3 regions of the Brenneria rubrifaciens genome follow, and region 2 is predicted to be linked to each of the others. Evidence: predicted binding sites of a transcription regulator. Region 2 holds the regulator's gene; each other region holds the start of a gene.
What was found. Region 2 encodes Fur, which represses iron uptake genes when iron is present. Its sites were predicted from a motif close to ATAATAATGAGAACNACTATCAA; they were not measured.
Positions count from the first base shown of each region.

Region 1: ftnA (non-heme ferritin) is a predicted target of Fur. The motif match lies at 955-977, and genes of this name have one in related genera.
Region 3: EH207_RS01790 (isochorismate synthase) is a predicted target of Fur. The motif match lies at 6,082-6,104, and genes of this name have one in related genera.

Region 1 covers NZ_CP034035.1:2,064,405-2,074,801, reverse strand. Annotated here, with positions in the region: gene EH207_RS09665 (S9 family peptidase) at 1-306, shown strand, start outside; gene EH207_RS09660 (DNA polymerase III subunit theta) at 598-828, opposite strand; gene ftnA (non-heme ferritin) at 1,155-1,667, shown strand; gene EH207_RS09650 (YebY family protein) at 1,937-2,290, shown strand; gene EH207_RS09645 (CsbD family protein) at 2,759-3,043, opposite strand; gene umuD (translesion error-prone DNA polymerase V autoproteolytic subunit) at 3,298-3,717, shown strand; gene umuC (translesion error-prone DNA polymerase V subunit UmuC) at 3,719-4,981, shown strand; gene EH207_RS09630 (extensin-like domain-containing protein) at 5,317-6,009, shown strand; gene EH207_RS09625 (YdfD/YebW family protein) at 6,040-6,231, opposite strand; gene rsmF (16S rRNA (cytosine(1407)-C(5))-methyltransferase RsmF) at 6,360-7,802, opposite strand; gene EH207_RS09615 (PqiB family protein) at 7,917-10,397, opposite strand, start outside.
Region 2 covers NZ_CP034035.1:1,153,131-1,163,527, reverse strand. Annotated here, with positions in the region: gene ybfF (esterase) at 1-139, shown strand, start outside; gene ybfE (LexA regulated protein) at 379-675, shown strand; gene EH207_RS05445 (methyl-accepting chemotaxis protein) at 717-2,387, opposite strand; gene fldA (flavodoxin FldA) at 3,345-3,872, shown strand; gene fur (ferric iron uptake transcriptional regulator) at 4,217-4,666, shown strand; gene glnS (glutamine--tRNA ligase) at 4,736-6,394, opposite strand; gene nagE (N-acetylglucosamine-specific PTS transporter subunit IIBC) at 6,587-8,080, opposite strand; gene nagB (glucosamine-6-phosphate deaminase) at 8,524-9,324, shown strand; gene nagA (N-acetylglucosamine-6-phosphate deacetylase) at 9,345-10,397, shown strand, end outside.
Region 3 covers NZ_CP034035.1:368,739-379,135, forward strand. Annotated here, with positions in the region: gene EH207_RS01770 (NupC/NupG family nucleoside CNT transporter) at 196-1,473, shown strand; gene EH207_RS01775 (4'-phosphopantetheinyl transferase family protein) at 1,574-2,290, shown strand; gene EH207_RS01780 (TonB-dependent receptor domain-containing protein) at 2,477-4,426, opposite strand; gene EH207_RS01785 (MFS transporter) at 4,530-5,798, opposite strand; gene EH207_RS01790 (isochorismate synthase) at 6,132-7,328, shown strand; gene EH207_RS01795 ((2,3-dihydroxybenzoyl)adenylate synthase) at 7,325-8,950, shown strand; gene EH207_RS01800 (isochorismatase) at 8,961-9,839, shown strand; gene EH207_RS01805 (non-ribosomal peptide synthetase) at 9,836-10,397, shown strand, end outside.

The DNA of each region.
Region 1 (10,397 bases), 910 kb from region 2:
GGCGATCCAAACGATCGCGCCTATTACGAGTATATTCGGCAATATAGCCCGTACGACTGCGTTACCGCGCAGGCTTACCCCCATATGCTGGTGACCACCGGGCTGCATGATTCGCAGGTTCAGTACTGGGAACCCGCAAAATGGGTGGCCAAGCTGCGTGACATGAAGTCGGATGAGCGATTGTTATTGTTGTATACCGATATGGATGCCGGGCATGGCGGCAAGTCGGGACGCTTTAAACATTATGAGGATATTGCGCTGGAGTATGCGTTTCTGCTGATGGTACTGGGGACGCCCGGCGCTTGATGCTGGATTGTTATCGGGAGTAAACCCGCAGGGAGGCGGGTTTACCGATCGGTATCGTGGGTTTAATTGATGTCGGCCTGTGGTTGACCTTTTTTCGCCTTTTTATCCGCCCGTTTTTCCGCCGCGGTTTTCAAGGGCTTTTTCTTGCTGTTCTTTTTGCTGTCCATTCCTTTACTCATATCTTACCTCGTCTGGTAGTAAAAGGTTGGTTTGCCCACCCATTAACCGCCTGTTTTACCCAATATGCAAGGGAAACGCGGTTTTTATTGCGAGTCTGCTGAGCTGGAAAAATTATTTGGCCTTAGGTTCATAAGGAAGGCGAGAAAACTGCAACGACAACTGACGATAAACGGCAACGCGCTCGCGGAAATAACCGCGCAGATGCTCTGGCTGCTCTTTCTCAATCATTTCAGGAATGACAGGCATATTATAACGTTCTTTGAACGCTACCCCTGACGCCGCTAAATCAACATTGACCTTATCCATTTCTTCTTTGGAAAGTTCTGCCAGATTGTGTCCCATCGCGTTTTCCCCCGATTAACTGTGACGATATGCTGGCGTCACGGTAAAACAGAGCCATGGAAATCGCAAGTTATACCCGTCACCTTTCAATTTGCAGAGGTTAGATATATTGAATGTTTATTTTGATTGATAATAAAAACGGTTATCAATCAAAAACGTTTCTTTATTGAAAATGAAAATAATTATCAATAATAAAAAACAACCAATTGATTTTATTATTGATAATTATTTATTGTTGATTTAATTGATAAGATGTTTTTTATTTTTACGTTTCAAGGCATAATGGCGATCAATTATTTTGCTTGCCAGAAAAATAAGGAATGTCTATGTTAAAAAAAGAAATGACTCAAAAACTGAATGAGCAGCTTAATCTGGAATTTTATTCTGCGAATCTGTATTTACAAATGAGCGCCTGGTGTGGGGATAAAGGTTTTGAGGGCGCTTCTGCATTCCTGAAAGCCCATTCCCAGGAAGAAATGCAGCATATGCAGCGTTTGTTCAACTACCTGGACGACACCGGCAACCTGCCGATACTGGGAGCGATCCCCGCGCCGCCGGTAGAGTTCACTTCACTCTCTGACGTTTTCAAACTCACTTACGAGCACGAACAGCTCATCACCTCAAAGATCAATGAACTGGCGCATGCCGCGATGACGTTGCAGGACTACTCCACCTTCAACTTCCTGCAATGGTATGTTGCAGAGCAGCATGAGGAAGAGAAGCTGTTCAAATCCATTCTTGATAAGCTGGCGCTAGTCAATACCGATGACGGCGGCCTGTTCTTCATTGATCAGGATCTTAAAAAAATGTCTGCAAGCGTTTCAGGTTCAGCGAACTGATGCCGTAAGGCGTTTTCTGCTAGCGGCGTGAGGGAGCGTGTTTCTCGCCTCACGCTATTTTAAATCGCCGCGTTATTTTCCCCTCTTTATCTTTCCGCGTTTCCCTGCCGATTTGCCGCTCGACTTCATTGAATACTGTCGCTATGATCGCTGACAGAACTTATACGCAACCTCATGTTTTATAAGGTTTGAGATTTATCTTTGCCCGTGCCGGACGGTTTAATATGATGGCGCGCAATCGTCTGGATAATCATGTTCAGGAACCTCCGATGAAAAAACTACTTTTATACTTTGTCCTCGCCTCCCTGCCTGTGAGTGTATTCGCTGCGGCGAAACTGGCGAACATCAGCCGTCTGGAATACGGAGAACGCTGGGCCTTCACGCGAGAAGAAGTTCAACTGATATGCCGGCCCGGCAATGCGCTGTATGCCTTGCATACCGGAACATTGATGCAATATCCCCTCAATGACACGGCAACGGAGCAAATGAAAGCGGGGTTGGTGAACGCCAAGCCGATCGATGAAATCTGGCTGGATGACCCTAAAAACCCAGGTCAAAAGAAAAGTCTGCAACCTTTCATTGAACGTGCAGAGCAACTCTGCCAGCCGGATAATAAATCCTGAACTGATTGATTTTTATTTTATTGTTAATTAATTGGTTTTGAATAGTTATTGTAAAGTGTGAAATCTGTTCCATTTGTGATAACTGCTGATGAGTTGAAACTGGAAAACGCGAGAGAATTTACTAAGCTTATGTGACAAGGCTCGTTCAGCTTGTATAAATGCCAACTTTTAGCGCAAGGCTCTCTCCCAAGAGCCATTTCCCTAGACCGGATACAGGAATCGTATTCGGTCTTTTTTTAACTATTTGTTAATACGCGCTAAATCCCAGAAAAATACCGAGGTATGCCTAAAAAGCAACTGCGTTTTTTTATATGGACTGATGATGATTTCAATCAATAAGATAATGCCAAGATTGAAAAACATCTTCCTGGCAATCCAGCATTTTTTAAACTCACTAAAGTTTCAATCATTGGTAAGGCGACTAATGTCGCCTTACCGTGTTGACAAGTCCCTGAAAGGGACTTGAGATTATTTGCGCCCTGCCAAAAGGCCAATCACGATACCAATCGCGCCAGCGGCTAATAGACTTGCAATGGGGGATTCTTTAACTTTACCGGCAACGGTATTTGTTGCATCGCATAGTGCATCACAAGCTTGTGCCGCGTATTTTCGGGTAGCGCCTTTTATTTGATGTTTCGGTGAATCAACAACATCGCCGAAAGTTTCCTGAGCGGCTCCGGCAACCTCATTGGCTTTGTTAGCGGCTTTATCTGCGAGGTTTTCAGCATCTGTATCAAAATTATTTTTCGACATCGTTTATCTCCGCGTTATCTCATTAATGACAATACAAGGATAGTTCGAAATGCCGTCCAATCCACTGTTGATTGCATCATCAATGCGAATTCAGCAGGGCGTATTCAAAAAAAGGATACCGCGTTACGATAGGCAAAAACTAAATATTCAGCGCTATCAATTCGTTAATAAAAACATTCATGTGCAGGCTTGACCATTTACGTGATGAAATAATACTGTATGCATGAACAGTGCCATAACAGAATGTAAAAATCGTGAAGTTCATAAAAACAATAGAATTGTCAGAACCCGTTGAATTGCCGCTTTTCACCGATCGAGTTGAATGCGGATTCCCCAGCCCAGCCCAGGATTACGTTGAAGAACGTATCGATCTCAACAAGTTGCTTATTCGTCATCCCAGCGCGACCTATTTCGTCCGCGTCAGCGGCGATTCCATGTCTGGGGTGGGTATCGCTGATGGCGATATGCTGGTGGTCGACTGCGCGATAACGGCCAGACATGACGATATCGTGGTTGCCGCCGTGGACGGCGCTTTTACGGTCAAAAAATTGCAGCTTCAGCCGGAAGTGCAACTGATCCCGATGAACAGCGCATACCGTCCGATCCGCTTTGGAAATGATGATGCGCTGGAAATCTTCGGCGTGGTGACGTTTACGATAAAAGCCCACTGCTAATATGTTCGCACTCGTTGATGTAAACAGCTTTTATGCCGCCTGCGAGACGGTATTTCGGCCGGATCTGAGAGGCAGGCCGGTGGTTGTGTTGTCGAATAATGACGGTTGCGTTATTGCCCGCAACGACGGGGCGAAAATGCTGGGCATCACGATGGGGGCGCCGTTTTTTAAGATAAAAGATGCGCTGCAACAGCACGGCGTGCAGGTATTCAGTTCAAACTATGCGTTGTACGCGGATATGTCGAACCGTGTTATGGCGACGCTGGAGGAAATGGCGCCGGCCGTTGAGATTTACTCCATTGACGAGGCTTTTATGGACATTTCCGGCGTCGTCCACGGTGTGCCGCTGGAGCAGTTTGGCCGGGAGGTGCGCGCCCGGGTGCAACAGCATGCGCATCTGACCGTTGGCGTGGGTATCGCGCCGACAAAGACGCTGGCTAAGCTGGCGAACTATGCCGCCAAGAAATGGCGTAAAACGGGCGGTGTGGTAGATTTGTCGCTCCCTGAGCGTCAGCGGAAACTGCTGGCGCAGGTGCCGGTGGCGGATGTGTGGGGCGTCGGGCGTCGGATCAGCAAGAAACTGAATTTGCTGGGGATTGAAACGGCGCTGCATCTGGCGGATTGTTCGCCCTGGGTGATCCGCAAGCATTTTAATGTGGTACTGGAGCGTACCGCGCGGGAACTGTGCGGCCAGCCGTGTCTGACGCTGGATGAGTTTGCGCCGACAAAACAGCAAATCGTATGTAGCCGTTCGTTCGGTTCGCGTATTACCCGTTATGAAGATATGCGTGAGGCGGTGTGCGCGTATGCCGGACGCGCCGCGGAAAAACTGCGGGCTGAGCGTCAGTATTGCCGCCTTGTCAGCGTGTTTGTGCGCACCAGTCCGCATACTGAAGAAGAGGTTTTCTATTCAAACCAGGCGAGCGGCCAGCGGATGATTCCCTCCAACGACACGCGGGACATCACCCGCATGGCGACAGCAGCATTGGACCGTATTTGGCTGGAAGGCTACCGTTATATGAAAGCGGGTGTCATGTTGAGCGACTTTTTCAGCCAGGGGGTGGCGCAGCTCGATTTTTTCGACGACCATCCACCCAGAAAAAACAGCGCGGCCTTGATGTGCGTATTGGATGAACTTAATCAGAGCGGCAAAGGCAAAATCTGGTTTGCCGGGCAGGGTATTCAGCAAGCTTGGGCGATGAAACGGGACTTTCTCTCTCCGGCCTACACGACCCGGTATGCCGATTTGCCCATCGTCAGATAGGGCAATACACCACATACGGCGGCTGCCAACGCAAAAAGCCCACCGAAATGGTGGGCTTCGCTTTCCCTGATGTCATCGTTATCGTTTGAATTCTCCAGTGTCATGATGACATCAGGTGTGATTATTTTATAAACGTTTATACAGATCGATTCTTCATTATTGATCGGTTGTAGCGATAAGCCGGGTTACAAGACTCCCGTAAGCAAACAAAGCGTCCATGATTATCACAGATCTAGAGGAATAACTATGCGGATTTCAGCACCTCGCTTGGCGGCGGTCACGCAGTCATTACGCCCGATAGGGTTTGAACCGGAGGTGGGGACGTGGTACGAAGAATGCTGGTTGCTCTGATTATTCTGGGGGGGCTGATGGCGCTGGCGCCCTGGCTTCAACGCCACCTTCCTCCCGGCTATGATCCGTTTTCGCCGCTATCGGTTGACGACCCGCCAACCTTCGTCACACGTTTCAAACTAAAGCAAGTGGCGAATGACCCCAAAGCATGTCTGGCGATATTGATGCAGGCGCAGGAAAAAGGGCGGGTGACCTTTTCGCAGGTGAGTGATGTTGAAGGCCAATGTCCGCTGTCTTCGCCTGTTCGCGTGCAGCGTTTTGGCGCTGTCGGACTCAGCGCCAGCTTTCTCGCCAGTTGCCCGCTGGCGTTGAGCAGTACGATGTTTGTGACGCAATCGACTCTGCCGCAAGCGGCGCGGATGAACACATCGCTGGTACGGATCGACCATGTCGGCAGCTACGCCTGCCGCAATGTTTACCATCGTCCCGAAGGGCGATTGAGTGAGCATGCCACGGCGGAGGCGTTGGATATTGTCGGTTTTCGCCTGGCGGACGGACAGCGGATCAGCGTACTGAACCAATGGCCGCAACAAAATGAACGAGGTGACTATCTGCGAACCATCTTCGTCTTTAATGATAGCTGCCGTTTTTTTGGTAATTCGCTGGGGCCGGAATATAACGCGGCACACGCAAACCATTTTCATCTGGGTATGAGAGGTTTTGGCGTATGTCGGTGATATTGTTCGAACGAGCGGGCGTGTGGCGGATTAAAAATCCGTGTATTCCTTTGCCGGCATCCAGAAACCGTCAATAAATTCCTCAATAGGATAACACCCCGCGCGGCGCAAACGTTGCTCGTCCATCGCCCGCAGACATTGTGTTTCCGTGTTATAAGCATCGACCACCAGTTCATCACAGCCATGCCCGAGATAGCAAACAAATATCACCAGTGCAAACATGATGCCCTCAACTTTCTTTCCGACATGCTATAGGCAATTGTAGATGAAAACGCCGCAGATGGGGGGCGCGCGTTTATCAGGCGATTTTATCACCGCCAGATGACGGCTTCGCCGCCAGCGAAGACCGCTTAGCGCCGCGCCGGGCCAGCGCCGTCACGGACCAGATCGCGCGGCAAATTGTTTTTGATCCGACTACCGATGCGTTTCGCCAGACCGACCGGGCAATCCTGATAAGTGAGCAGCAGTTCATCCGCGGCGGGAAGCGGCTCCGGGTAACTGTCTTTGCCCTGAAACCATTCGGCGGCCTGTTGGGGCGTCAGCGCATAACGGTGACGAACATCGGATTTTGCCAGGGCGATAACGGCTTCATGCTGCCAGCGATAGCCTTTGGGAAAGCGTTCCGCCAGCTTGACGCCAATCCGCGAGAATTTAATGTTGCCAAACGCAGAAACCAGCGCGGTGGGAAAAAGCCAGATTTCATTGTCACGCTGCCATAGCTGATGCTGATTGCCGCGCCATGCCAGACCTTGCTTTTCCGCAGCTTGAGTCACCAGCGCCGCATCTTTGCCGTTCAGCGGCGAGAAGGGGAATTTGCCCACTTTATAACCCGGCGCCGGGAGCGGCGGCACGCGGGCCGTTTTTCTCAGGCGGGCGACAAAAAAACCTTCACTGTCATAGATTTGCGGGAAGACATGTAAAAAGCCTTCTTGCGTGGCGGCCAACGGCGCATTCGGGAACAGGTCGGTTAACGGTTCAAATTCACAGGCATCGGGGAACTGCTGCTGTAACCAGTAGCAAACCTGCTGATTTTCCTGCGTATTGAGCGTACAGGTCGAATAGATCATCACCCCGCCGGGTTTCAGCGCGTGGAAAGCGCTTAGGATCAGGTCGCGCTGGGTGGCCGCGATGCTGATGATACTTTCCGGCGACCAGTGGCTCATGGCGGCCGGATCTTTACGGACGACGCCCTCGCCGGAGCACGGCGCATCCAGCAGAATCGCATCGAAATACTCGGGCAGGGCGGCGCCAAAAACCCGGCCGTCGAAATGCGTGATCGCGGTATTGCTTACCCCGCAGCGGCTGATGTTGGCATGCAGCACTTTGACCCGGCTGCCGGAGTATTCGTTGGCGATAATGCCGCCCTGGTTGTTCAGTCTGGCAGCCATCTGAGTGGTTTTGGAACCGGGCGCGGCGGCAATGTCCAGAACTTTTTGCGGCGTTGAGCGGTCATGGAGCAAAGCGCTGACCGGCAGCATCGAACTGGCTTCCTGAATATAGAAAAGGCCGCTAAGGTGTTCCAGCGTATTGCCCAGCCGAACGGTTTCATCGTCCGCGTTTAACAGCCAAAAGCCCTCTTCGCACCACGGAATCGGTTCAAATCGCCATCCATAAGGCTCAACCTGTTGCAGAAATGCTTCAACGCTGATTTTTAACGTATTGATACGAATACTGCGGCGCAAAGGCCGTTGGCAGGCGGCAATAAAATCGGTCATTGAGAGATGCGCGGGCATGATTGCCTGCGTTGCATTAAGGAATTCAGCGGGCAAATCGGCCGGAGTCTGTTTAGCCACGTAAGATGTCCCATTACAGCGATAAAGATTAGGCGGCGGAGTTTACCATAAAAGTGATATCCGCCGAATGGGAAACGCCGGGGCGGTAAAGCGGTCCCGTCCCGGCGTGGTTTTTTAGTTCGTCGGGATTGCCGTTCCCCATTGCCGCCACGCCTGCGGCTCTTCATCGCGCAACAGAAAATGTTTTCCTTCCTGCGCCAGCGGTGCCAGCGGGGTGGTGGCCGGCGTCGCAAACGCAATCCCCCCGCGGATGAACTGCTGAAAGGTGCCGGTTTTTATCACGCTGCCGGTTAAACCGAACTCCAGGTTGTAGCCGGAAGCCAGCCAGAATACGGAGTTAACTCTCACCAAATGCTGATAACCTTTACTGATACGCAACGCAACCGTGATGCGATCGGAGAGCGTCCCCAGCGACAAACCGGTGACGGTTCCCACTTCAATGCCCCTGAACAACACCGGCGTGCCCACCTGTAACGCGCCCGCTTCGGGCGCATCCACGTTGATATTTAATCCATCCTGATAGCGTGAATCGGAAATTGATGCCTGTTGCAGTTCAAAACTGCGCGTCACGCGGCCGCTGCCCGGTTCAACATTGATGTACGGCTGGAATAACGTTTCCAGATGATTCACGCCGGCCGCGGAAATTTCCGGCGTCACCACCGAAAAACGCGTGCCCGACCGAGCGAAATTCCGCACGTATTCGGGATAAAGCACCGCCCGTACCCAGACTTCGTTACGCTGTTCGGACAGTTTTAGCGAATCAAGCTGACCGATATCAATGCCCAGATAGCGAATCGGCATCCCCGGCGACAGCTTGCTGGCGTCATAGGTGCGAAGGATGATGCGGCTGCCGACCGCACGGGCCGCGTTTTCGTTATTGTAAAGGACGCGTTTTCCTCTTTTGACTTCTGGCGCGCCCTCAAGATTGTCAAAGCTGATGGCGCCTTTCAGCGCACGATTGAGCGGAGAGGCCTGTACGGTCAGACCCGTGGTATTCAATTGCACGCGGGCGCCCCCTTCGGCCCAGAAAACGCTCTTATCCGTCAGCAAGTTGCGGTATTCCGGCCGGATATGGACATCCACTTCAAAATAATTTGCTTTGGGCCGGACGCGCGTGATTTCACCCACCTCAAATTTACGGTAGAGCACAATCGAGCCGTCCTGAATATCAGGCAGACTGTCCGTGACCAGCGTAAGCGTGGGCGAAGGCGCGGCGCCCCGAATCCCGTCTTGCGCTTTTTCAAGGTCGCTGAAAAGCGGATAATTCGCCATCACCTCGCCGCGAGTGCCCGGCAGCACCTGAACCCCTCCGCTTACCCATTCTTGCGCGCTTGCCCCCAGCACCTGTATGCCATCCAGCCCCACTTTGACATTTACCCGGCTGTTGACGACAAACTTGCTGTCCTTGTGCAGCAGGTGACGATACTGCGGCGCAATGACCAGAACAAAACGGACGGCTTGTTCATCCAGCGTGCGCTTAACGATTTGACCGATTTGTACGCCGTGCAGTAAAACAGGCTGCCCACTGTCGATACCGTAGCTCTGCGCCGCGTTCAACTCTATGGCTAGGGCGCCGGGCTGGGCCAACTGTCGCTGGCCGCTGTCCAGCACCTTAAAGTGTTGGCGCGGTTCGCCTTCGCCGGGGATCAGCGTCAGCGTCGGCCCGCTGAGCAGGCTGGGAATGTTCAGATCGCTAAGCGAAAGTCTGGGCTTAGTCAGTTCAATACGGGTGCCTTCACGCATCAGGGAAACCACGGCGGGATTGACAATTAACTCGCCGCTGACGCGCTGACTGTCAGGGACCAGCGTAATGTTGTTCAGCGTACCGACTTCCAGTCCCTGATAGATCAGCGGCGTACGGCCTTGCGCCAGCCCGTCTCCTGACGGCAGATCAAGCGTTATCGCCACCCCGCGCCGGCTTTGCGCCAGATCGGGATACAAACGGTAGGTTTGCTCGGCGCTGGCGTCTTCACTGTTTTCCGGCGAGTCGAACGCAATTGCGCCGTTAACCAGCGCGGCCAGATTCTCCATTTCAACCCTGGCGCCGTTAAAGCTGATATCCGCATTGAAACCGGATACGTTCCAGAAGCGGCTGTTGTTTTTCACCAGATTGGTAAATCGCCGTTCAATCAGCACATCAATCGTCACGCCCTGGCGATCCTGGGAAACCGTGTAGTCATAGACTTTTCCTACCGGAATTTTACGGTAATAGACCAGCGAACCATTGTTCAGCGAACCTAAGTCATCGGCCTGTAGGTGGATTAACAGCTCGCCGGTGTTCACCCGATATTTGGGCTGGGTGTCCAACGCGGAAAAATGTGACTGTGGCTCGCCTGTCCCCGGCATCATGCCGATGTAGTTGCCGCCGACCAGCGCGTCCAGCCCGGACACGCCGGCAAGCGACGCTTTGGGCGTCACCAGCCAGAATTGCGTGCCGCTGCGCAAGGCTTCCGCCATGTCGCTGTTGATGCTGGCTTCAACCTGAATGGTGTGCAAATCGTCACTGAGCTTAATATCTTGCACGGTGCCGACTTCAACCCCCTGATAGCGCACCGGCGTGCGCCCGGCGATAATGCCGTCCGCCGACACGAAATC
Region 2 (10,397 bases):
CGATATCCACCGTGATGCCTTGTTGAGCCAGTTCCCGGCCGCCCGCGCTCATGTGATCGGCGGCGCTGGTCACTGGGTTCATTCAGAGAAACCGAATGCTGTTTTGCGGGCCATTCATCGTTTTCTGGATGCCGGTTAACCAGGCTCGCAAACGGCCTAAGTTATCCGTTGTCGCCGTCAGTACCGCTAGGGTATGATGGCGCCCGCAGTAGAGGGATGGCTGATAAGCCACAAGCATTGTAACCACATCATCAAAATGCACGCGTTATATATCCGTAGATTTCATCATGCAGGCAAGCCGGTTCAACTGCCTGATGAGAGGTAAAGGAAATAAGGATGTGCGCGTTTTGGTCCGAATACCTTGCACTATCACTACTTATGGCAAAAGAACAAACGGATCGCACCACGCTGGATCTGTTCGCAGATGAGCGCCGCCCAGGTCGCCCGAAAACCAACCCGCTTTCACGTGATGAACAGCTAAGAATCAACAAGCGCAACCAACTGCGGCGCGATAAAGTTCGCGGGTTGCGGCGTATTGAATTAAAAATCAATAGCGAGGCGGTGGATATACTAAATAGCCTGGCAGAACAACAGAATATCAGCCGTAGCGAACTGATTGAGCAAATACTGCTGGCTCAGTTGGCCGGACAAACCTCTCAAGATAGCGATGTCTAAGGTTTGTGTGGCGTCATCCCTGACACCGATAAAGATCAGGATCAGAATTTTTCCCAATTATCCTTGCCAGGCGGCAGCGCTTTCCTGGCAGGCGCAGCAGCGACGGCCCGGGGCGCCTGCGCTGATTTTGCCGCGACCTGCGGTTGTGAATGCTGCTCGGACAACTGGAATAAAGAAACCGTCTGGTTGAGCAACGCAGCCTGCTCCTCAAGCGACCGTGCGGCAGCCGAAGCCTGTTCCACCAACGCCGCATTCTGCTGAGTAACGCTATCCATCTCCGCGACGGCCTGACCAACCTGCGCAATCCCTTTGCTCTGTTCTTCCGAAGCGGAGGCGATTTCGCCCATGATATCCGTTACGTTTGTAACCGCCCGCACGATTTCATTCATGGTGCTACCGGCATCTTCAACCAGATTTGAGCCGGTATCCACACAGCGTACCGATTCGGCGATCAACCCTTCAATTTCTTTCGCGGCTTGCGCGCTGCGTTGCGCCAGGCTACGAACCTCCCCTGCGACCACGGCGAAGCCACGACCTTGCTCACCGGCCCGTGCCGCCTCTACCGCGGCGTTAAGCGCCAGAATGTTGGTCTGGAAGGCAATACCGTTAATCACGGTGGTGATTTCTGCAATCTTTCTTGAACTGCCAGAGATTTCCGCCATGGTTTTCACCACATTTTCAACGATACCACCGCCTTTCTTCGCAGTTGTGGAAGCTTGCAGCGCCAACTGGCTGGCATGACTGGCGTTTTCCGCGTTCTGCTTCACCGTTGCCGTCAATTGTTCCATGCTGGCCGCGGTTTCTTCCAGTGCGGAAGCCTGTTGTTCCGTGCGTGATGACAAATCATTATTGCCAGCGGCAATTTCCGACGCCCCCTGATAAATAGAATCCGTACTGCCTCGGATAATGCTGACAGTATTTGCTAAACTGGCTTGCATTTCGCGCAGTAGCGGGAACAATCTGCCAACGCAATTACGGCTAAAATCAACAATCGGTTTACCCAGTTGGCCCGAGGCAATCACGCCGAAATGATCGCGCAGAACATTCAAAGGACGCACCAGACAGACCACCAGATAACGGTCAGTCAGAAACAGTAGCACCAGACCGATGATCAACCCCGCCAGCAAAATAACCTGGCCGATGAAGGTGATTTCCTCAAAACGAACACCTGCGGCAGCAAACTTTTCTGAGCCGGCTTTATTAAAGGCGCTCAGCGATGCCCCAAACTTACGGCTTAATGGCGGTACACCATCTCTGGCCAGATTTTGATAATCATCCAGCATATTTCCAGCAGCTTTTTGATACAACGGTTCAATGCCCTGAACAATCAGGTCATTCCAGTCGCGGCTGACCGCCTGGACCAGTTCATCATCCAGTCCTGCATGGTCGATGGTATTGAATGTCGCCAAATCCGATTTCAACGTGTTAAGGGCCGCCAATGCCGAAGCCTGCTCCTGCTCCGCCGTCGTATTGTCGCCGCTGCGCCGGGCATCAACGGATCGGGCCAAACGCGTTACCATACGGAAATATTGATCATTCCCCTGATTCACAAAGTTCATGTTCTGCACCAGCAGAGTGCTGGTCTTGGATGTCGTTGTCATCTCTTTAAAAGAGAACATGGTATATATCGACACGCCTCCCCACAGCACGCAAAAGGTGCCCAGCACCCACAGCATTGCCGTTCTAATGGTAATGTTCTTTATAGAACTCATAGCTCACTCCAACTCTAGGCGGTAAAATATAATAAGGATGGTTTTTATCGTTGTTCGACATACAGAGTCTGGAAAATTCATACTACGAAATATGCCTTTTCTCTCCGGCACCCGAATTTCACGATATTAAACCCAACAGGATCACGCTATTAATCGACAAAATTCAGAGAATATTTATAGCTGGATATATCTTTTCGACGACTGTTTTTCCATTCCGTGAACAATCTCATAGTTTTATATGAATTAAGCTATTTATCTGATTGAGTTATACCAAAAACCGTTTACTGACCATCAACATTTAAGTGCCCGCTTCGTTCAAGAGTAGTGAAAACCGCGCCGCGGGGTAACCGGGCATCCCGCCTTGTACCGGAACGTCCTACGCGTTCTCACTATTCTGGAGAATTCGATATTTTACCGTGAGTTTTCTCCAAGAATTGAGTATGTTAATACGCTGGCAATACGATATTTATTGTAACACTTAATTACCCTACTAATTATTTCTTGCCAAAACCGACACTAACGAAATTTCTTAAAATTTATCAGCTTTTTAATTTATCTGCTAAGTGAGTTAGCATTATAAAGAGTAAAACAATGCAGCTTCATTACATTTGACACACTTTCACATAAACAAAAGTTCATTTTTAAAAGGGCTACCAATTTGAATGTTTCTTTTCCGCAAAATATAAGGGAATGGAGGATATCAAGATATGGCCAGGAAGAGCGTGACATGACCAAATGAAATCGGTATCACTTCTTCAGAACTCAGCCATTCTTTCATTGATTCCATCAAGAGCATCCGTTCCTGCGGTTATGAATGATGACAAAGCAAAATACATTGTCCAATTGAGTTATCCTTACCGATACGAGTTTCTCATGCAGGTAGTGTCTGTTATCATGAGCCGATAAGTCGATGAGGTATGGCATCATATCATTAAGAATCAAGAGGTTATCTAATTCATGGCACTGATAGGAATTTTCTTTGGCAGTGATACTGGCAATACGGAAAACATTGCCAAGACGATCCAACAGCAACTGGGCGCCGGTGTTGCTGAAGTTCATGACATCGCCAAAAGCAGTAAAGAAGACCTTGAGGCTTTCGATATTCTACTCCTGGGTATCCCCACCTGGTACTACGGTGAAGCCCAATGCGACTGGGATGACTTTTTCCCCACGCTGGAGGAGATCGATTTCACGGGCAAACTGGTTGCCCTGTTTGGCTGTGGCGATCAGGAAGATTATGCGGAATATTTCTGCGATGCCATGGGGACTATCCGCGATATTATTGAGCCGCGCGGAGCAACCATTGTCGGCCACTGGCCAACAGAAGGGTACTACTTTGAAGCCTCCAAAGGCTTGGCTGATGATGACCATTTCATCGGCTTGGCTATCGACGAAGATCGTCAACCTGAGTTGACCAACGATCGCGTCTCTGCCTGGGTAAAACAGATCAGTGAAGAGCTGAGTCTGAAAGATCTGGTCAGTTAATGAGGCTTTTGGCTCTGATACCCTGATCAGAGCCAAATTGATAGGAAAAACCTTTTATAATGATTGACACATTTTTTTAACTTCCCTTCATTAACCTGTACAATATACCCATCGGTTTTGTACGTGTATAAATATTTCCCCATTTATCAACAATACATTGCGTTGAATGTCTATAGTATAGATAGGGATAATATTGTTAACATTCCATTGTTTTCATTTTGAATGCACGGTTCTATAATGAGGCACTATTCTATCTTTTGAGCTCTATCTTTTGAGCCGACCGATGTCATAGGCTAGATGCTAGATAGCCTCCATTGATAAGTAAGCAACAGGACTAAATCCGCATGACTGACAATAATTCCGCATTAAAGAAGGCCGGCCTGAAAGTGACTCTTCCAAGACTGAAAATTTTGGAAGTACTACAGGACCCTGAGTGCCACCACGTCAGTGCGGAAGATTTATATAAAAAACTGATTGATATGGGCGAAGAGATTGGTCTGGCGACTGTCTACCGTGTACTGAATCAGTTTGATGACGCAGGCATTGTAACCCGACATAACTTTGAAGGTGGCAAGTCAGTTTTTGAACTGACCCAACAACATCATCATGACCATCTGATTTGCCTGGATTGCGGCAGAGTCATTGAATTTCGTGATGAATACATTGAAGGGCGCCAGCGCGAAATCGCTGAAAGACACAGCATCAAGCTGACTAACCATAGTCTGTATCTATATGGGCATTGCAGTAACGGGGATTGCCGTGAAAACGAAACCCTGCACGACGCAAAAAGATAAATCTACCGCATATAATAAAACCGCCGCGGCGGTTTTATTTTTTACCTCATCTGACCAATCTACCCGGCGTTAGCCAACCCAAGTATCCCGCAAGCCTACCGTACGGTTGAACACCAGATGCCCAGCACGAGAGTAAACGCGATCTGCGCAGAAATAACCTTCTCGTTCAAACTGATAGGCTTTTTCGGCTTCAGCCTGCGCCAGACTTGCTTCAACAAAACCGTGAACGACTTTCAGTGAATCCGGGTTAATGGTGGACAGAAAATCATCCGCCGCTGCCGGGTTCGCGACGCTGAACAGACGATCGTACAGGCGAAATTCCGCTGGCAGCGCGTGTGCGGCCGACACCCAGTGAATAACCCCTTTCACTTTGCGACCATCTGACGGATCTTTGCTTAGCGTTTCAGGATCGTAACGGCAATAAATGGCCGTGATCGTGCCCTGCTCGTCTTTCTCAATATGATCGGCCCTGACCACGTAAGCGTTACGCAGACGAACTTCTTTGCCCAGCACCAGACGCTTGTACTGCTTGTTGGCTTCTTCACGAAAGTCAGCGCGATCAATATAAACCTCACGGCTGAACGCCACCTGGCGCGTGCCCATCTCCGGTTTGTTCGGATGATTCGGCATGATGACCCACTCTTCATGGTCTGAAGGCACATTTTCGATAATCAGTTTCACCGGTTCCAGAACTGCCATAGCACGCGGTGCATTTTCGTTCAGGTCGTCACGGATACAGGATTCCAGCGCCACCATTTCGACAATGTTGTCCTGCTTGGTGACGCCAATACGCGCACAAAACTCGCGGATAGACGCGGCGCTATAGCCGCGACGACGTAAACCGGAAATGGTCGGCATTCGCGGATCATCCCATCCCTCGACAATCTTTTCCTCGACCAGTTGATTGAGCTTACGCTTAGACATGATGGCATATTCAAGATTCAGACGAGAAAACTCATACTGACGCGGATGGCAGGGAACGGTGATGTTGTCCAGAACCCAGTCATACAAACGGCGGTTATCCTGAAACTCCAACGTACACAAGGAGTGGGTCACCCCCTCCAGCGCATCGGAAATGCAGTGGGTAAAGTCATACATCGGGTAGATGCACCACTTATTACCGGTCTGGTGATGCTCAGCAAACTTGATACGGTAGAGAACCGGATCGCGCATCACGATAAACGACGATGCCATATCAATTTTAGCGCGCAGACAGGCGGTTCCTTCGGCAAAACCCCCGTTACGCATTTTTTCAAACAGCTCCAGGTTCTCCTGTACGGTACGGTCACGATAAGGGCTATTTTTACCCGGCGACGTCAGCGATCCACGGTATTCACGAATCTGCTCCGGCGTCAGTTCATCAACATACGCCAACCCTTTGCTGATCAACTCAACCGCATACAGATGCAGTTGATCGAAATAATCGGAAGAATAGCGAACATCACCGCTCCATGAAAAACCCAACCATGTTACGTCACGTTTGATTGACTCGACGTATTCAATATCTTCTTTTACCGGGTTGGTATCGTCAAAACGCAGATTACACTGCCCCTGGTAGTCACGGGCAATACCAAAGTTCAGGCAGATAGACTTCGCATGCCCGATATGCAGATAACCATTAGGCTCCGGTGGAAAGCGCGTCTGAATGCGATCGTGCTTACCGGATGCCAAATCTTCATCAATAATCTGGCGAATAAAGTTAGTTGGGCGGGCTTCAGCCTCACTCATTCTCGATTCCTCAATGCTAAAACGACCTATAACCGTTAATGATCCAACAAGCTACGCCTGGAAACAACCGTTAGTTTCATTAAATTATCAATGATGAAAAAAAAGGGTGAGACAGTGATCTCACCCCGCATATTTAACCGATATGACGCTACTGAATATAACGGACCGCCATTCACATGGCGCCAAATGGCGTCACTCTTGACTGATTTTCTTCAGCGCGGAAGCGATGGATTCTGCCTGCGTCCCCACCACAATCTGGACGCTCTGCTTATTGAGACGGACAACGCCCGCCGCGCCGAGCCGTTTGACCTGAGCTTCATCAACCAGGCCGGAATCCGCGACATTCAGACGCAAACGCGTAATACAGGCATCAATTCCAACCAGATTATCTTTGCCGCCAAGCGCCTGCAAGTAGCCACGCGCCAGTTGATGGCTGTCTTTGGCCGTGGGTGCCGCTGACGCCGTATTGACAATATCTCCATCGGCCTCGCTACCCGTGACGGACAGTTCACGCCCCGGCGTCAGTAGGTTGAAACGGGTGATGGTAAAACGGAATACCAGATAGTAAATCACGAAGAACGCCAGCCCTTGCGGTATCAGCATATACCAGTGCGTTGCCAGCGGGTTGCGCGATGACAGTATCATATCCACCAGTCCGGCGCTAAAGCCAAAACCTGCTATCCAATGCATGCTGGCCGCAATGAAAACCGAAATCCCGGTGAGCAGCGCGTGGAGGAAATACAGCACCGGCGTGACAAACATAAATGAAAACTCAAGCGGTTCGGTGATCCCGGTGAAGAAGGAAGCAAATGCGGCCGCGATCATAATCCCGGCGACTTTACTCTTATTCTCAGGGCGCGCGCAGTGATAGATGGCTAACGCGGCGCCGGGCAGACCAAACATCATGATCGGGAAGAACCCGGCCTGATATCGTCCGGTAATTCCAATAACCGCTTTACCGGCGTCGATAGACTGTTGTCCAGCCAGGAAATTCGGAATGTCGTTAATCCCGGCCACGTCAAACCAGAATACCGAGTTCAGCGCATGGTGCAGACCGACAGGAATCAACAAGCGGTTGAAGAACGCATAGACACCAGCGCCAATCGAACCTAATTGCTGAATGTTCTCGCCAAAAGCCACCAGCGCATTATAGATGATCGGCCAAGCGTACATTAAAATGAACGCCACCACAATCATCAGGAATGAGGTAAGAATTGGAACCAGACGACGCCCGCTGAAGAATGACAAGGCTTTTGGCAATTCCACCTGACTAAAGCGGTTATACAGTTCCGCAGAAATAACCCCGACCAGAATACCGATGAACTGATTTTCAATTTTCCCGAAAGCCGCAGGCACCTGATCGACCGGGATCTTCTGAATCATAGACACTGCCGCGGGTGAGCAGAGCGTGGTCAGCACCAGAAAGCCGACAAAACCGGTTAGTGCGGCGGCGCCATCTTTATCCTTTGACATGCCATACGCGACACCCACGGCAAACAGCACCGCCATATGCTCAATAATGGCTGCGCCTGATTTGATAAACAGAGCCGCCAGCGCGTTTTCACTTCCCCAACCGACCGGATCAATCCAGTAGCCGACGCCCATCAGGATGGCGGCGGCAGGCAGCGTAGCGACAGGCACCATCAGTGCCCGCCCAACCTTCTGTAAATAGTTAAGAATACTCACCTTTCCCTCTCTTCCCCTGTGGGGCAAACAATACCGCCAGTTAAACTTGCTCACTGCCCAGAAAAACCATGAGGCGTGGTTTTGGCATGGAGTGTAAGAAAAATATTTCGCAACGCAAATTAAACCCAAGCATTATGTGATAGCAATCGCTAAAAAATCGCATATAAAAAGTTTATACCTGAATAAAACACCCACTTATTTTAAGATAAAAAAAAACAAGGTACACTGAGGTCCGGTTTTAAACTCGGTACTGAAACGCGCTGACAGCGCGATTTCGCCTAATACTTATTTTAGTCCTGTCGCTATCAAGGCGCGGTATGGCGGCAACGGAACCCACTCACAGAAACCTGGATAACCTGAAGACAGGGAGGGACGAGAAATGCCCGCACAACCGCGAATTGTAGATGACGTAACCGCTTATTAAGTTAACCAGGAGAGCACTGATGAGACTCATCCCCTTAAATACGGCTGCTGACGTTGGCAAATGGGCCGCACATTATATCGTCCAGAAAATTAACGATTTTAGCCCCAGCGTCAACCGCCCCTTTATTCTCGGTCTCCCAACAGGCAGCTCGCCGCTGGAAGCCTACAAAGCACTCATAGTCATGCATCAAGCCGGTCTGGTGAGTTTCAAACACGTTGTGACGTTCAATATGGATGAGTATGTCGGCCTGCCCGCCAATCATCCTGAAAGCTATCATACCTTCATGTATCAGAATTTTTTCAATCACATTGATATTTCGCAGGAAAATATTAACCTGTTGAACGGTAACGCAAAGGATATCGCGGCAGAGTGTCGCCGCTATGAAGATAAAATCAAATTCTATGGCAAGATCCACCTGTTTATGGGGGGAGTGGGCAACGATGGACACATTGCTTTCAATGAACCCGCCTCATCTTTAGCCTCCAGAACGCGTATCAAAACCCTGACGGAAGAAACACGCATTGCCAACTCTCGTTTTTTTGGCGGTGACGTGAGTCTGGTGCCGAAATATGCCCTTACCGTAGGCGTAGGAACGTTGCTGGACGCCGAAGAAGTGATGATTCTGGTCACCGGCCGCAATAAAGCACAGGCATTACGGGCGGCGGTGGAAGGAAATGTAAACCACATGTGGACAATCAGTTGTCTACAGCTTCATGCTAAAGCGCTGATGGTTTGCGATGAACCCTCCACCATGGAACTGAAGGTCAAAACCGTTAAATATTTCCGAGAGTTAGAAGCGGAAAATATGAAAAATCTTTAATCTGTAGCCGGGAGTTGATGATGTTTGCTTTAACAAATGGCCGGATTTTTACCGGTCGCCAGGTGCTTGATAATCATGCCGTCGTGATTGCCAACGGTCTGATAGAGCGTGTCTGCCACGTTGACACGCTTCCCGCCGATCTGGAAAAGCATGACTTGGGCGGTGCGTCGATTGCCCCTGGATTTATCGACCTGCAACTCAATGGCTGCGGCGGCGTCCAGTTTAATGACTCACTGGAATCCATTTCCATCAAAACGTTGGAGATAATGCAGCAGGCCAATCAGAAATCAGGCTGCACCAGCTTTTTACCGACGCTTATCACTTCCAGCGATGCGTTTATAAAGCATGCCGTCGGCGTCATGCGGGCCTATCTCGCGAAAAACCGTCATCAGGCGCTGGGGTTGCATCTTGAGGGTCCCTGGCTGAATATCATCAAAAAAGGCACGCACGATCCCGCCTTTATTCGTCAGCCGGGGAAAGAACTGGTTGATTTCGTGTGTCAAAACGCAGATGTCATCACAAAAATCACGCTGGCGCCGGAAAAAGTCAAATCATCGATCATCCGTCAGCTTACGGATGCGGGGATTGTGGTTTCAGCAGGGCATTCCAACGCGACCTGGGAACAGGCCAAACAAGGATTTGCCGCAGGTATCACCCTTGCCACACACCTATTTAACGCCATGCCTTGCCTGACGGGGCGTGAGCCGGGTCTGGTCGGCGCCATCTACGATGCGCCAGAAGTCTATTGCGGTATTATCGCTGATGGTTTACACGTTGACTGGGCAAACATCCGTAACAGTAAACGGATCAAAGGTGACAAACTGGTGCTGGTCACTGACGCCACGGCACCCGCCGGCGCGGACATCGAGCAGTTCATTTTTGCTGGTAAAACCATATACTACCGCGACGGGTGGTGTGTGGATGATAACGGCACCTTAAGCGGCTCCGCCCTCACAATGATTGAGGCCGTACGCAACAGTGTGGAACATGCCTGTATTCCGCTGGATGAAGCCATCCGCATGGCAACGCTCTACCCTGCCCGGGCTATCGGCGTGGACAAGCAGTTAGGCAGT
Region 3 (10,397 bases), 780 kb from region 2:
CGGGTGTCATTTTTTTTTCATATAATGGTAACAAAAGTGTGGTCCATGTCTCTATTTGCTATTTTGACTTATTCGATGTTGTATCTATTTGTGACATAAGTTGGCTACTGTCCAACGGCGGTTTCTATCATCAGCCCGGTTATCACACTTTTGCAAAAAAATGATTACTGACAGACGCACTATAGGGAATGACACATGCAACTTATCATGAGTCTTATCGGCATGATTGTACTGATATTGTTCGCGGTTATGCTTTCCAGTAATCGTAAAGCGATCAGATTACGCACTGTACTGGGTGCTTTTATTATTCAGATTGGTATTGGTGCGCTGGTGTTGTATGTGCCATTGGGACGCCGGGTTTTAGGGGGGATGACGCAAGGCGTGGCTAACATCATTTCCTACGGTAATCAGGGCGTATCTTTTATGTTTGGCGGCCTCACGTCCGACAAAATGTTTGAAGTGTTTGGCGGCGGCGGGTTTGTTTTCGCATTTCGCGTACTGCCGATTATTGTTTTTTTCTCATCACTGATTGCCGTGCTCTATTACATGGGGGTGATGCAATGGGTCATTCGGCTGCTTGGCGGCGGGTTACAGAAACTGCTGGGGACATCGCGCACGGAATCGCTTTCCGCTACGGCGAATATCTTCGTTGGACAGACAGAAGCGCCGCTGGTGGTCCGCCCGTATATCGCCAATATGACGCAGTCAGAATTGTTTGCCGTCATGTGTGGCGGACTGGCCTCTATCGCGGGTTCGGTCATGGCCGGCTATGCGCAGATGGGGGTGCCGCTGGAATACCTGATCGCAGCTTCCTTTATGGCCGCGCCCGGCGGGCTGTTGTTTGCCAAACTGATGGTGCCGGAAACCGAACAAACGCATGATCGCGAGAAGATCAGCGGATTTGTCGACGAAGAGGAACGACCGGCCAACGTTATTGATGCGGCGGCGAGCGGGGCGGCGTCCGGTATGCAACTGGCGCTGAACGTGGGCGCCATGCTGCTGGCGTTTATCGCGCTGATTGCTTTGCTTAACGGTATTCTCGGCGGGGTAGGCGGCTGGTTTGATTATCCTCAACTGTCGCTGGAGTTAATTTTAGGCTGGCTTTTCTCGCCAGTGGCGTTTTTGATTGGCGTTCCCTGGGATGAGGCCGCCATTGCCGGTTCGTTTATCGGCCAGAAGCTGATCGTCAATGAATTCGTTGCCTACATGAATTTTAGCGAGTATCTGAAAACGGACGATGAGGTTGCCGCCGCTGGCTTAGCGTTATTGTCCGAACATACCAAAGCCGTTATCTCATTCGCACTTTGTGGGTTTGCTAACCTGTCATCGATAGCTATTCTTATTGGGGGGCTGGGCAGTATGGCGCCGAATCGACGTCAGGATATTGCCCGGTTTGGTTTGAAAGCGGTAACGGCGGGCACGCTGTCAAACCTGATGAGCGCCAGTATTGCAGGCTTTTTTTTAGCGCTGTGATTAACGGCGAGTGATAATGGGCGGGAGTTTCCCATTATTTGTTGAAGGTTGAGGTGCTGGATTGCCCTGAGAATAATTTCTCCTTCAAGAGTAACACGACATGCTTTCTGCTTTTATTGATGATATTGAATGGATAACCTTTCCGCAGGCAATGGATGGCACCGTATATCCTGGTATTGGCGCTCGCTGTCATTTTCATTTGTCTGCTTATTCTGACGCCTTGTTCTCTCAGGCCGGTATCCCTTTTTGTGATGTCCTTGAACGCTCGGTGCCAAAACGCCGTGCCGAGTATCTGGCGGGGCGCTGTTTGGCCATGCAGGTATTGCGTAAACTGGGATACGCGGATTTCATTCTGAACGTCGGCGAGGACCGCTCTCCGGTGTGGCCTGACAATGTTGCCGGTTCGTTGAGCCACAATAGGGATAGCGTCTTGTGTGCTGCGCATCTTTGCAATGGCGCGCTGCCCTGTGTGGGGGTGGATATTGAGGCGTACATATCCGATGAGCGGGCGTATTCCCTCTGGCCGGGTATTATTGATGATGAGGAATATCAGTGGTTTCAAGAACGTGAGGAGACGTTTTGCTGTCTGTTGACGCTGAGCTTCTCTGCCAAAGAGAGCCTGTTTAAAGCACTCTATCCGCAGATTAAACGCTATTTTGATTTTCTCGATGCCAGAATGGTGGCGTTAGACTGCGCGAAACAGGTTTTTGAGCTGGAATTACTGACTGACCTGACGCCGCAGTTCTATGCCGGGCGTCGCTTCAAAGGCACCTATATGCTCAGGCCGCACGATGTCACGACGTTTATATATTGCTGAATTTTATGGCGGGCCTCCTGCCCGCCACCCTTCGGGCCGTTGCTATGCAACGTTGAAAAATGTGCGCGGCGTTTTTTTATGGCGGGCCTCCTGCCCGCCACCTTTCGGGCCGTTGCTATGCAACGTTGAAAAACGTGCGCGGCGTTTTTTTATGGCGGGCCTTCTACCCGCCACTCTTCGGGCGTTTTAGAACTTATAGCTGACACCGCCATAAAGGGTACGACCTGACAGAAAGTAATCATTAGCCGTTGCGACGTAATCCCGTTTCTCGTTGGTTACGTTGTTCACGCCCAGTTTCAGATTAACGTTCTTGATCGGCGCATAGGCTGCGCCGACATCGACGGTATTAAACCCGCGAGTTTTGCTGACTTCTTTATCAAACAGGTACTGATTGCCGGTGTACTGGTAGGAAACATAGGCCGACAGATTTTCCAGCGCCTGCCAGCTTAGCTGGGTATTAACGGTATTTTTCGGCGTTTGTTTCAGCCGCATTTTGGTGTCACGGTCTTCAGCATTCACAATCGTCCAGTTCGTCGTCCAGTTCAGGCTTTCTGTCAGATCCACCCAGAGAGAGGTTTCGAGTCCTTGAATTCGGGCCTTACTCACGTTCTCATACGTCAGCTCCCTGGCGACCCGGTCCCAGGTCTGAACCTGGATCATATCCTTGATATCATTATTAAACAGCATTACGCCTGCGCCGAAACGTGCTGTTTCATACGCGGTTCCCAGTTCATAGCTGACGGAGGTTTCGGCTTTCAGGTCGGGATTGCCCACGACCTGGCATCGGCCACGGCAGGCTGCAACGGCGTAACCCTTGTAGAACTGGGCAATGGTCGGGGCTTTAAACGCTTTGCTCACCCCGCCCTTTACCACCCAGTTGTCGGTGAGACTGTAGTTGGCGTAGGCGCGCGGGCTGAACTCCGTACCATAGGTTTCATGGCTGTCCACGCGGCCGCCAAATGTTAACGCCAGATCGCCCAGTTTAAATTCATCCTGGAGGAAAACGGCGCCCTGATTCACGTCGACCGTGCCGTCTGTCAGGTTCATACTGTGTTTTAACGAGGTCAGACGATATTCACCGCCGCCGGTCAGCAGGTGATCGCCGAGATAACCGGAAATCTGTCCGTCCACCGTGTGGTTATCCTGGGTAATATCGGCCGCTCCGCCGTTGAGCTGAGAATTGTCCATCAGTTCAATATCTTCGTAGTAGTAGCGCAGTCGGGTATCAATGTTGTCCCAACTGCCGTTATGCGTTAAACCTAATCCAAGACGTTCCAGTTCCTGGAGGTTGTGTGTGGCGCTGCCGTAGTTATTCCAGTAAACGTCGCGGTCATCTTTGGTATAAGTCGCATCGAAATCCAGACTCTGACGCCCGTCGATAAGCCAGGTCAGGTTACCTAATACGTTGACGTAGTCGCGTTGTTCCAGCGCATCCGTATTCTGATTGAGGGATTGGTCGGTGCGCCAGGCGTCGCGTTTTCCGCCATCGACAATCAGGCTGCCCAGTAACTTATTTTCCAGTAACGGGCCGCTGACATAACCGTTTAACCGGTTGTGATCGCCGCCTGAGCCCTCTGTCGGGACTTCAAAGTTATAGCCAATCTCACCTTCGGCATCATTCCCCGGCTGGCGCAGGATGACATTCACCACGCCGCCCAGCGCATCGGCGCCGTATAAAGATGACATCGGGCCACGGATAACTTCAATGCGATCGATGGCGGATACCGGGACCGAGCTGAGATCGAAATCGTTGCCCATATTGCTGGCCAGCGTTTCCCGCGCATTGATGCGGCGGCCGTTAACCAGCAGCAGGGTATAGTCGGCCCTCATGCCGCGGATTTTGATCTCTTGACGGCCGTAGGTGGTTGACGGATTGAGATTAATCCCCGGCAGCTTTTTGACCGCATCGGAAATATTATTGACCGCCATTTTTTCCAGATCGGCGCGTGTCACCACGGACACGCTGGCTGGCGCGCTGAGCGCGGTATGTTTGGTCTGGGTAGCGGTGACCACAATGGTTTCATCATCCGTTGCGTTTTCCGCCGGCGCTACGGCGGGGAGCGCCAGAAGGCCCGTCAGCATCACTGAGCGATAAAGCTTATTGAGTGGCGCGTGTTTTTTTTGTTTTTGCTGCATATCAAAAACTCCGTCAGAATAGTGGAAAAAGGAAACAACCCCTAAATTTCTTACTGTGTTACCCGTCTGGCGGCTTCATCCGTTGAGACGAAACGTCATCGGTTCAGTTCTCTGCCGTCTGGCGGAGTCGCCATGAGGCAAGCAGACGGTTGCGAGCGGCCAACCGCGGTATCAGCCGCATTGTCAGCAGCATGGCGCACAGCGCGAAGGTGGTGCTGACGAGCGCCAGATGCTCAAATCCCAGAATTTTTCCCTGTGCCGATGTACTCAAATAACCCGCCGATGCAATGCTGGCGATCCCGGATGCCACGTTGGCTGCGGTTCCCTGATATGACATAAATGCCGCCCGCTGATGGGGGAAGGGAATACCTGCGGTAATCGCCAGCGTGCTGCTGGAACGAGCCGCGCTCAACGCCATGAACAAGGTAAAAATCAAATACAGCGAAAAGGAAAAAGGCAGCACAAAACCGCCGATAATCACCCCCGTCAGCAGCAGCGTGGTGGTAACAATCGTCTGATAGGCATAACCCCGGTCAATCAGATGCCCGCATAACTGAATGGACGCCATGCTCCCCAACCCGCCGCATAGATAGAGCAGGGAAATGTCATCCCGTGGGAAAGCGAGGTTGAACTGGAAATAGTTGGAAAAGTGGGGAATGAGCAGGAAATGCCCGAACATTTGCAGTGATATAGCAGCCAGTCCCATCCAAAACAGTGGTGAAGGCAGGCGGGCTTTCAGTACGTTCGATTCTGGGCGCTGCTTCTGCGGAGCATCCCGGCCGCACACGATTGCCGGCATTGATGGGAATCGCCAGACAACCAGCAGTGCGGTCAATAACCCGCTGATCCCCAGGATATAAAAAGGCGCCTGCCAGTTGATGTGGTGAGCCAGTTCCAACGACAGAGGCATGATGACAATCGCCGCCAGTGAAAAACTCATGCCGACATAAGCCAGCCGTTTGCCGCGTTCCTTGACGGGCACAATATCGACCACGGCCGCCATGAGAACGCCGGCGGCCGGTCCCGCGATGCAGCCGGCCAGAATGAATATCAGCAGCAACTGCGTTTGATTGGTCGCCAGCACGCAAGCAATTGTCAGACCGAAGCGTAATGTCAGCAGCAGCGCCAGCGCATATTTACGGTTGAATTGGTCCAGATAAGGGGCGGCGAGAAAGCCGACGATGGCGGACGCAAAGGTTGCGCCGCCGCTGATGTAGCCGATATTTTTGGCATCCATCCCCAGTTCCCGAACGAAGTCAGGTCCCAGAGGCATAACCATCATCAGGCTGCCGATGGAGAGCATATTGATTAGCAGCGCCAGATGCACAACGAGATTGAGGTGCCGGCGGGAGGCGCCCATGCTTTCTTCCATAGCAAGCTCACATTCAGAAATGGTTGGAAAAATATTCGCGCAGTTTAGTGCGGCTTAAAAACATTGACAACAAATGATAAGCATTTTTATTATCATTTGTAATGTCTATTTTATGTTCAATACATTCCTGATGTTAATTGTTTTTCCGTATGGAAAAGAGAGGTTAAATTTGATTTAAATCAATTTATCTACCTCTTTAATCAGGATTAATTGGTATGCATGGATAAAGATTGACCGCGAGAAAAAGTTCATTATAATTTAACTCTAAAATGTGCGAATAACAATTATTATGATAATAATTATTATTCAACATATAAGCGAAGGAGTTGTTTTGTGGACACATTGATCATAGAAACAGACACGTTTAGCGGCCTTTCCTATGCAGAACAGTCCACATTTTTGTATGCGTCGGAGCATCGAAGTTTGTTGGCTTCCGGTTTCTTTGAGCGCCTCTCTTCTCCCGTCAGCGGAGAGGAGGATCAGGAAAAGCGATTGCATTCGACGTTGGCACAGGCTTTTGAACGGGCGCGCAGCGCAGGACAGACATTACCTGTTGTAGTGGGGGCGATCCCCTTTGATACCCGCCGGCCTTCCTGCCTCTATATCCCTGAGCATTACCGGGTCACCACGAAGTCGAACTTGATGAGTCAAGCGCGGCGACAGGAGAATGCGCCATCACGCGTCGTGGGGATCAAAAGCGTGCCCGATGAAGCGCAGTTCAAGGCTGCGGTGGCGGAAGCGGTCGCGCACTTTCAGGCCGGCAAGTTGAGCAAAGCGGTACTGTCCCGCATTCTGGATATCGAACTGGCTGAGCCGATAAACGCCCATAAAATTATGAATAATCTTATGGTGCAGAATCCCGGCGGTTACCATTTTTCTCTGCCGCTGCCTGATGGTTCGATATTGCTGGGCGCCAGCCCGGAACTGCTGCTGCGCAAACAGGGCAAGATGATATATTCCAACCCGCTGGCGGGTTCGGCCTGTCGGATGAATGATCCGCATCTGGATCACCTGAACAGCCAGCAATTGCTGCGTTCGAGCAAAGACCGGCATGAGCATCGACTGGTGGTTGATGATATCCGCCAGCGCCTGATGCCGCTGTGCTTGGCCTTGACCATTCCCGACGCACCCTCGCTGATGAGTACGGCATCAATGTGGCATCTTTCGACCGCCATCAACGGCGAACTGGCCCGGCCGGATATGACGGCGCTCCAGGTTGCCTGTCAGCTTCATCCCACGCCGGCGCTGTGCGGTTTCCCCACCGAAGAGGCGCGGCGGCTTATCGCCGATCTTGAACCGCATGAACGCGGTGTGTTCAGCGGTATTGTCGGCTGGTGCGACGCCAATGGCGATGGCGAATGGGCGATCGTTATCCGTTGTGGAACGATTCGCCGGCAGCATGTTCGCTTGTTTGCGGGGGCGGGCATTGTTGCCGCGTCGGTGCCTGAAGAAGAGTGGGGAGAAACGGCGGCGAAGTTAAATACCATGTTGAATGCCTTTGGGCTGAATTCAGGCGTGAACGCGTTATGAGCATAGAATTTACCCGTTGGCCAGACGATCTGGCGCAGCGCTATCGGAAAAAGGGCTATTGGATTGGGCTACCGTTGACCGATGTACTGCAAAGACACGCCATGACGCGGCCTGACGCCATTGCGCTTATATGCGGCGAGCGTCATTGGAGCTATCGGCAACTGGACGAGCAATCGTCAGCGTTAGCCGCGCATCTGACGCAGGCGGGCATCCGACGCGGCGATACCGCGCTGGTGCAGTTGCCCAATGTGGCGGAGTTCTATCTGTCGTTTTTCGCCCTGCTGAAAATGGGTGTGGTGCCGGTAAATGCGCTGTTCAGCCACAGTAAACTGGAACTGCTTTCCTATGCGGCGCAAATCTCGCCGCGTCTGCTGATTGCCTCGGCCCAGCATCCCTTGTTCGGTTCGGCGGCGTTTCTCGATCAGCTACAAACGCAGACACCCGGCCTGACCACCGTCGTGATGGAGGGGGAGAGTCAGCTTGGAAACGCCCTGGGGTTGTGGTTGCAGCCACCCGACAAGCCGCAGCAATTTCAACCTTCGGCGGCCGACGAGGTGGCGTTTTTCCAGCTTTCCGGCGGCAGCACCGGTACGCCTAAACTGATCCCCCGTACCCATGATGATTACTACTACAGCGTACGTCTTAGTGCTGAAATTTGTCAGCTGACGCCGCGGACCCGCTATTTGTGCGCACTCCCCGCGCCGCACAATTTCCCGCTGAGCTCACCGGGCGCGCTGGGCGTGTTTTATGCCGGCGGTCGCGTTGTAATGGCCACCGATCCCGGCGCGATGACTTGCTTCCCGTTGATCGAACGTCATCAAATTGATATCACGTCGCTGGTGCCGCCCGCCGCGGCACTGTGGCTACAGGCGGCCGGGCAGTTTGGCGAGGCGCTGCGCAGTCTGAAAGTGCTTCAGGTCGGCGGCGCCAAGCTGAGCGAGAGCATCGCAAGGCGTATTCCTCTGGCGCTGGGCTGCCGTTTGCAACAGGTGCTGGGCATGGCGGAAGGGTTGCTCAATTACACCCGTCTGGATGACGACGACGAGCACATTTTTACCACTCAGGGCCGGCCAATGAGCCCGGACGATGAAGTTCGGATCGTCGATAAGCAGGGAAATGCGGTGGCGCCGGGAGAAGCCGGCCTGATGCTGACCCGCGGCCCTTATACCATCCGCGGCTATTATCGTAGCCCGGAACACAACGCCAGCGCCTTTGATCGCGACGGTTTTTACCATTCGGGCGATGTGGTGCGGATGACGCATGACGGCTACCTGAAAGTGGTCGGGCGTGAAAAAGATCAGATTAATCGCGGTGGCGAGAAAATTGCCGCCGAGGAGATCGAAAACCTGCTGCTCAAACATGAGGGCATTATCCATGCCGCGTTGGTTTCCATGCCCGATCCGGTCATGGGCGAAAAAAGCTGTGCTTTTCTGGTCGTCAGCGATCCCTCTCTGAAAGCCGTGGGTTTGAGAAAATATCTGCGCAGTCAGGGTATTGCTGAATTCAAACTCCCGGATCGCTTCGAGATGATCGACCTCCTGCCCGTTACCCCCGTCGGCAAAATCGATAAAAAACATCTCCGTTTGCGCATCCAGAATCAACTTAGCATCCACGACGAATAAGGACTTTGTTATGGCAATCCCTCCAATCGTTTCTTATCCCATGCCCCAGACGCACGATTTTCCCGCCGGTAAGGTCGCCTGGGCTTTTGACCCGTCACGTGCCGTGCTGCTGATTCATGATATGCAGGATTACTTTGTGAATTTTTATGGCGCTGACAGTCCGCTTGTTCGTCAGTTGATTGAGAACATCGCCGCGCTGCGGACGTATTGTCAACGGCATGAGATTCCGGTGGTCTATAGCGTCCAGCCGAAAAAACAAAGTCCGGCCGATCGCGCGCTGCTGAACGACATATGGGGTGCCGGACTAAATGCCTGCCCGGAGCAACAGGGGGTCGTCAGCGCCCTGGCGCCGGATGAACATGACACCGTACTGGTGAAATGGCGCTACAGTGCGTTCCATCGCTCGCCGCTGGAGTCGATGATGAAAGAAATGGATAAAGATCAGCTTGTTATCTGCGGGGTGTATGGTCATATCGGCTGCATGATCACGGCGACGGACGCCTTCATGCGTGACATCAAGGCTTTTGTGGTGGGCGATGCCATTGCCGATTTCTCCGCGCAGGATCATCTCATGGCGTTGAAGTACGTGGCGACGCGCGCCGGACGCGTGGTGAGTACCGCAGACCTGATCGGCGCGGCAGAAAAATCGGCGCCGTTAACCAGGGCCGCGCTGAAAGCGCATCTGCTGACGCTGATTGATGAAGACGCCGATCGGTTCGACGACAATGAAAACCTGATCGACTATGGGTTGGATTCGGTGCGGATGATGGCGTTGCTCACTGAATGGCGTCACCAGGGGATCGCGCTGAGTTTCGTCGACCTGGCCCGCAATCCGACTCTGAATGGCTGGTGGGCGCAAATTGAAAAACAGCAGGGGAGCCACGCATGATGAAACCGTTAAGTGTCACTCAGCGGGGATTGTGGCTGGGCCATGTCCTGAATGATGACAAATCGACCTTCAATACGGCGGAGTGCATCGCATTCAGCGGTAAAGTGGACCTGGCGTCGATGCTGACGGCCATTCGCCAGGCGGTCATGGAATGCGAATGCCTGTATTGCCAGTTTGTGGAGAAGCCGGGCCAGCGTTCGGGGCCACCCGAGGTCGGATTCATTGCATCGCGGCTTCCCGTGCCGATAAGCGTCTTACCGATTAAGGAACTGTTGCCGGCCGCATATGAGGATGAAGAGCGCACCCTGCGGCAGTGGGCGCGTGAGGAAATCGCGCAGCCGCTGGATCTGATCAAGGGTCTGCCCTGCCGTTTCGCGTTGCTGCGCGGGGAAAAAAACGATTTTCTGTATAGCTGCGTCCATCACATCGCGCTGGATGGTTTCGGCACCACCCTGCTGTTTCAGCGTATCGCGCAGATCTACACGGATCTGACGGCAGGCGCGCCCGTGGCCGAGGCGGAATTCGGGGCGTTCAGCGAGGTGTTGGCTGAAGAACAAT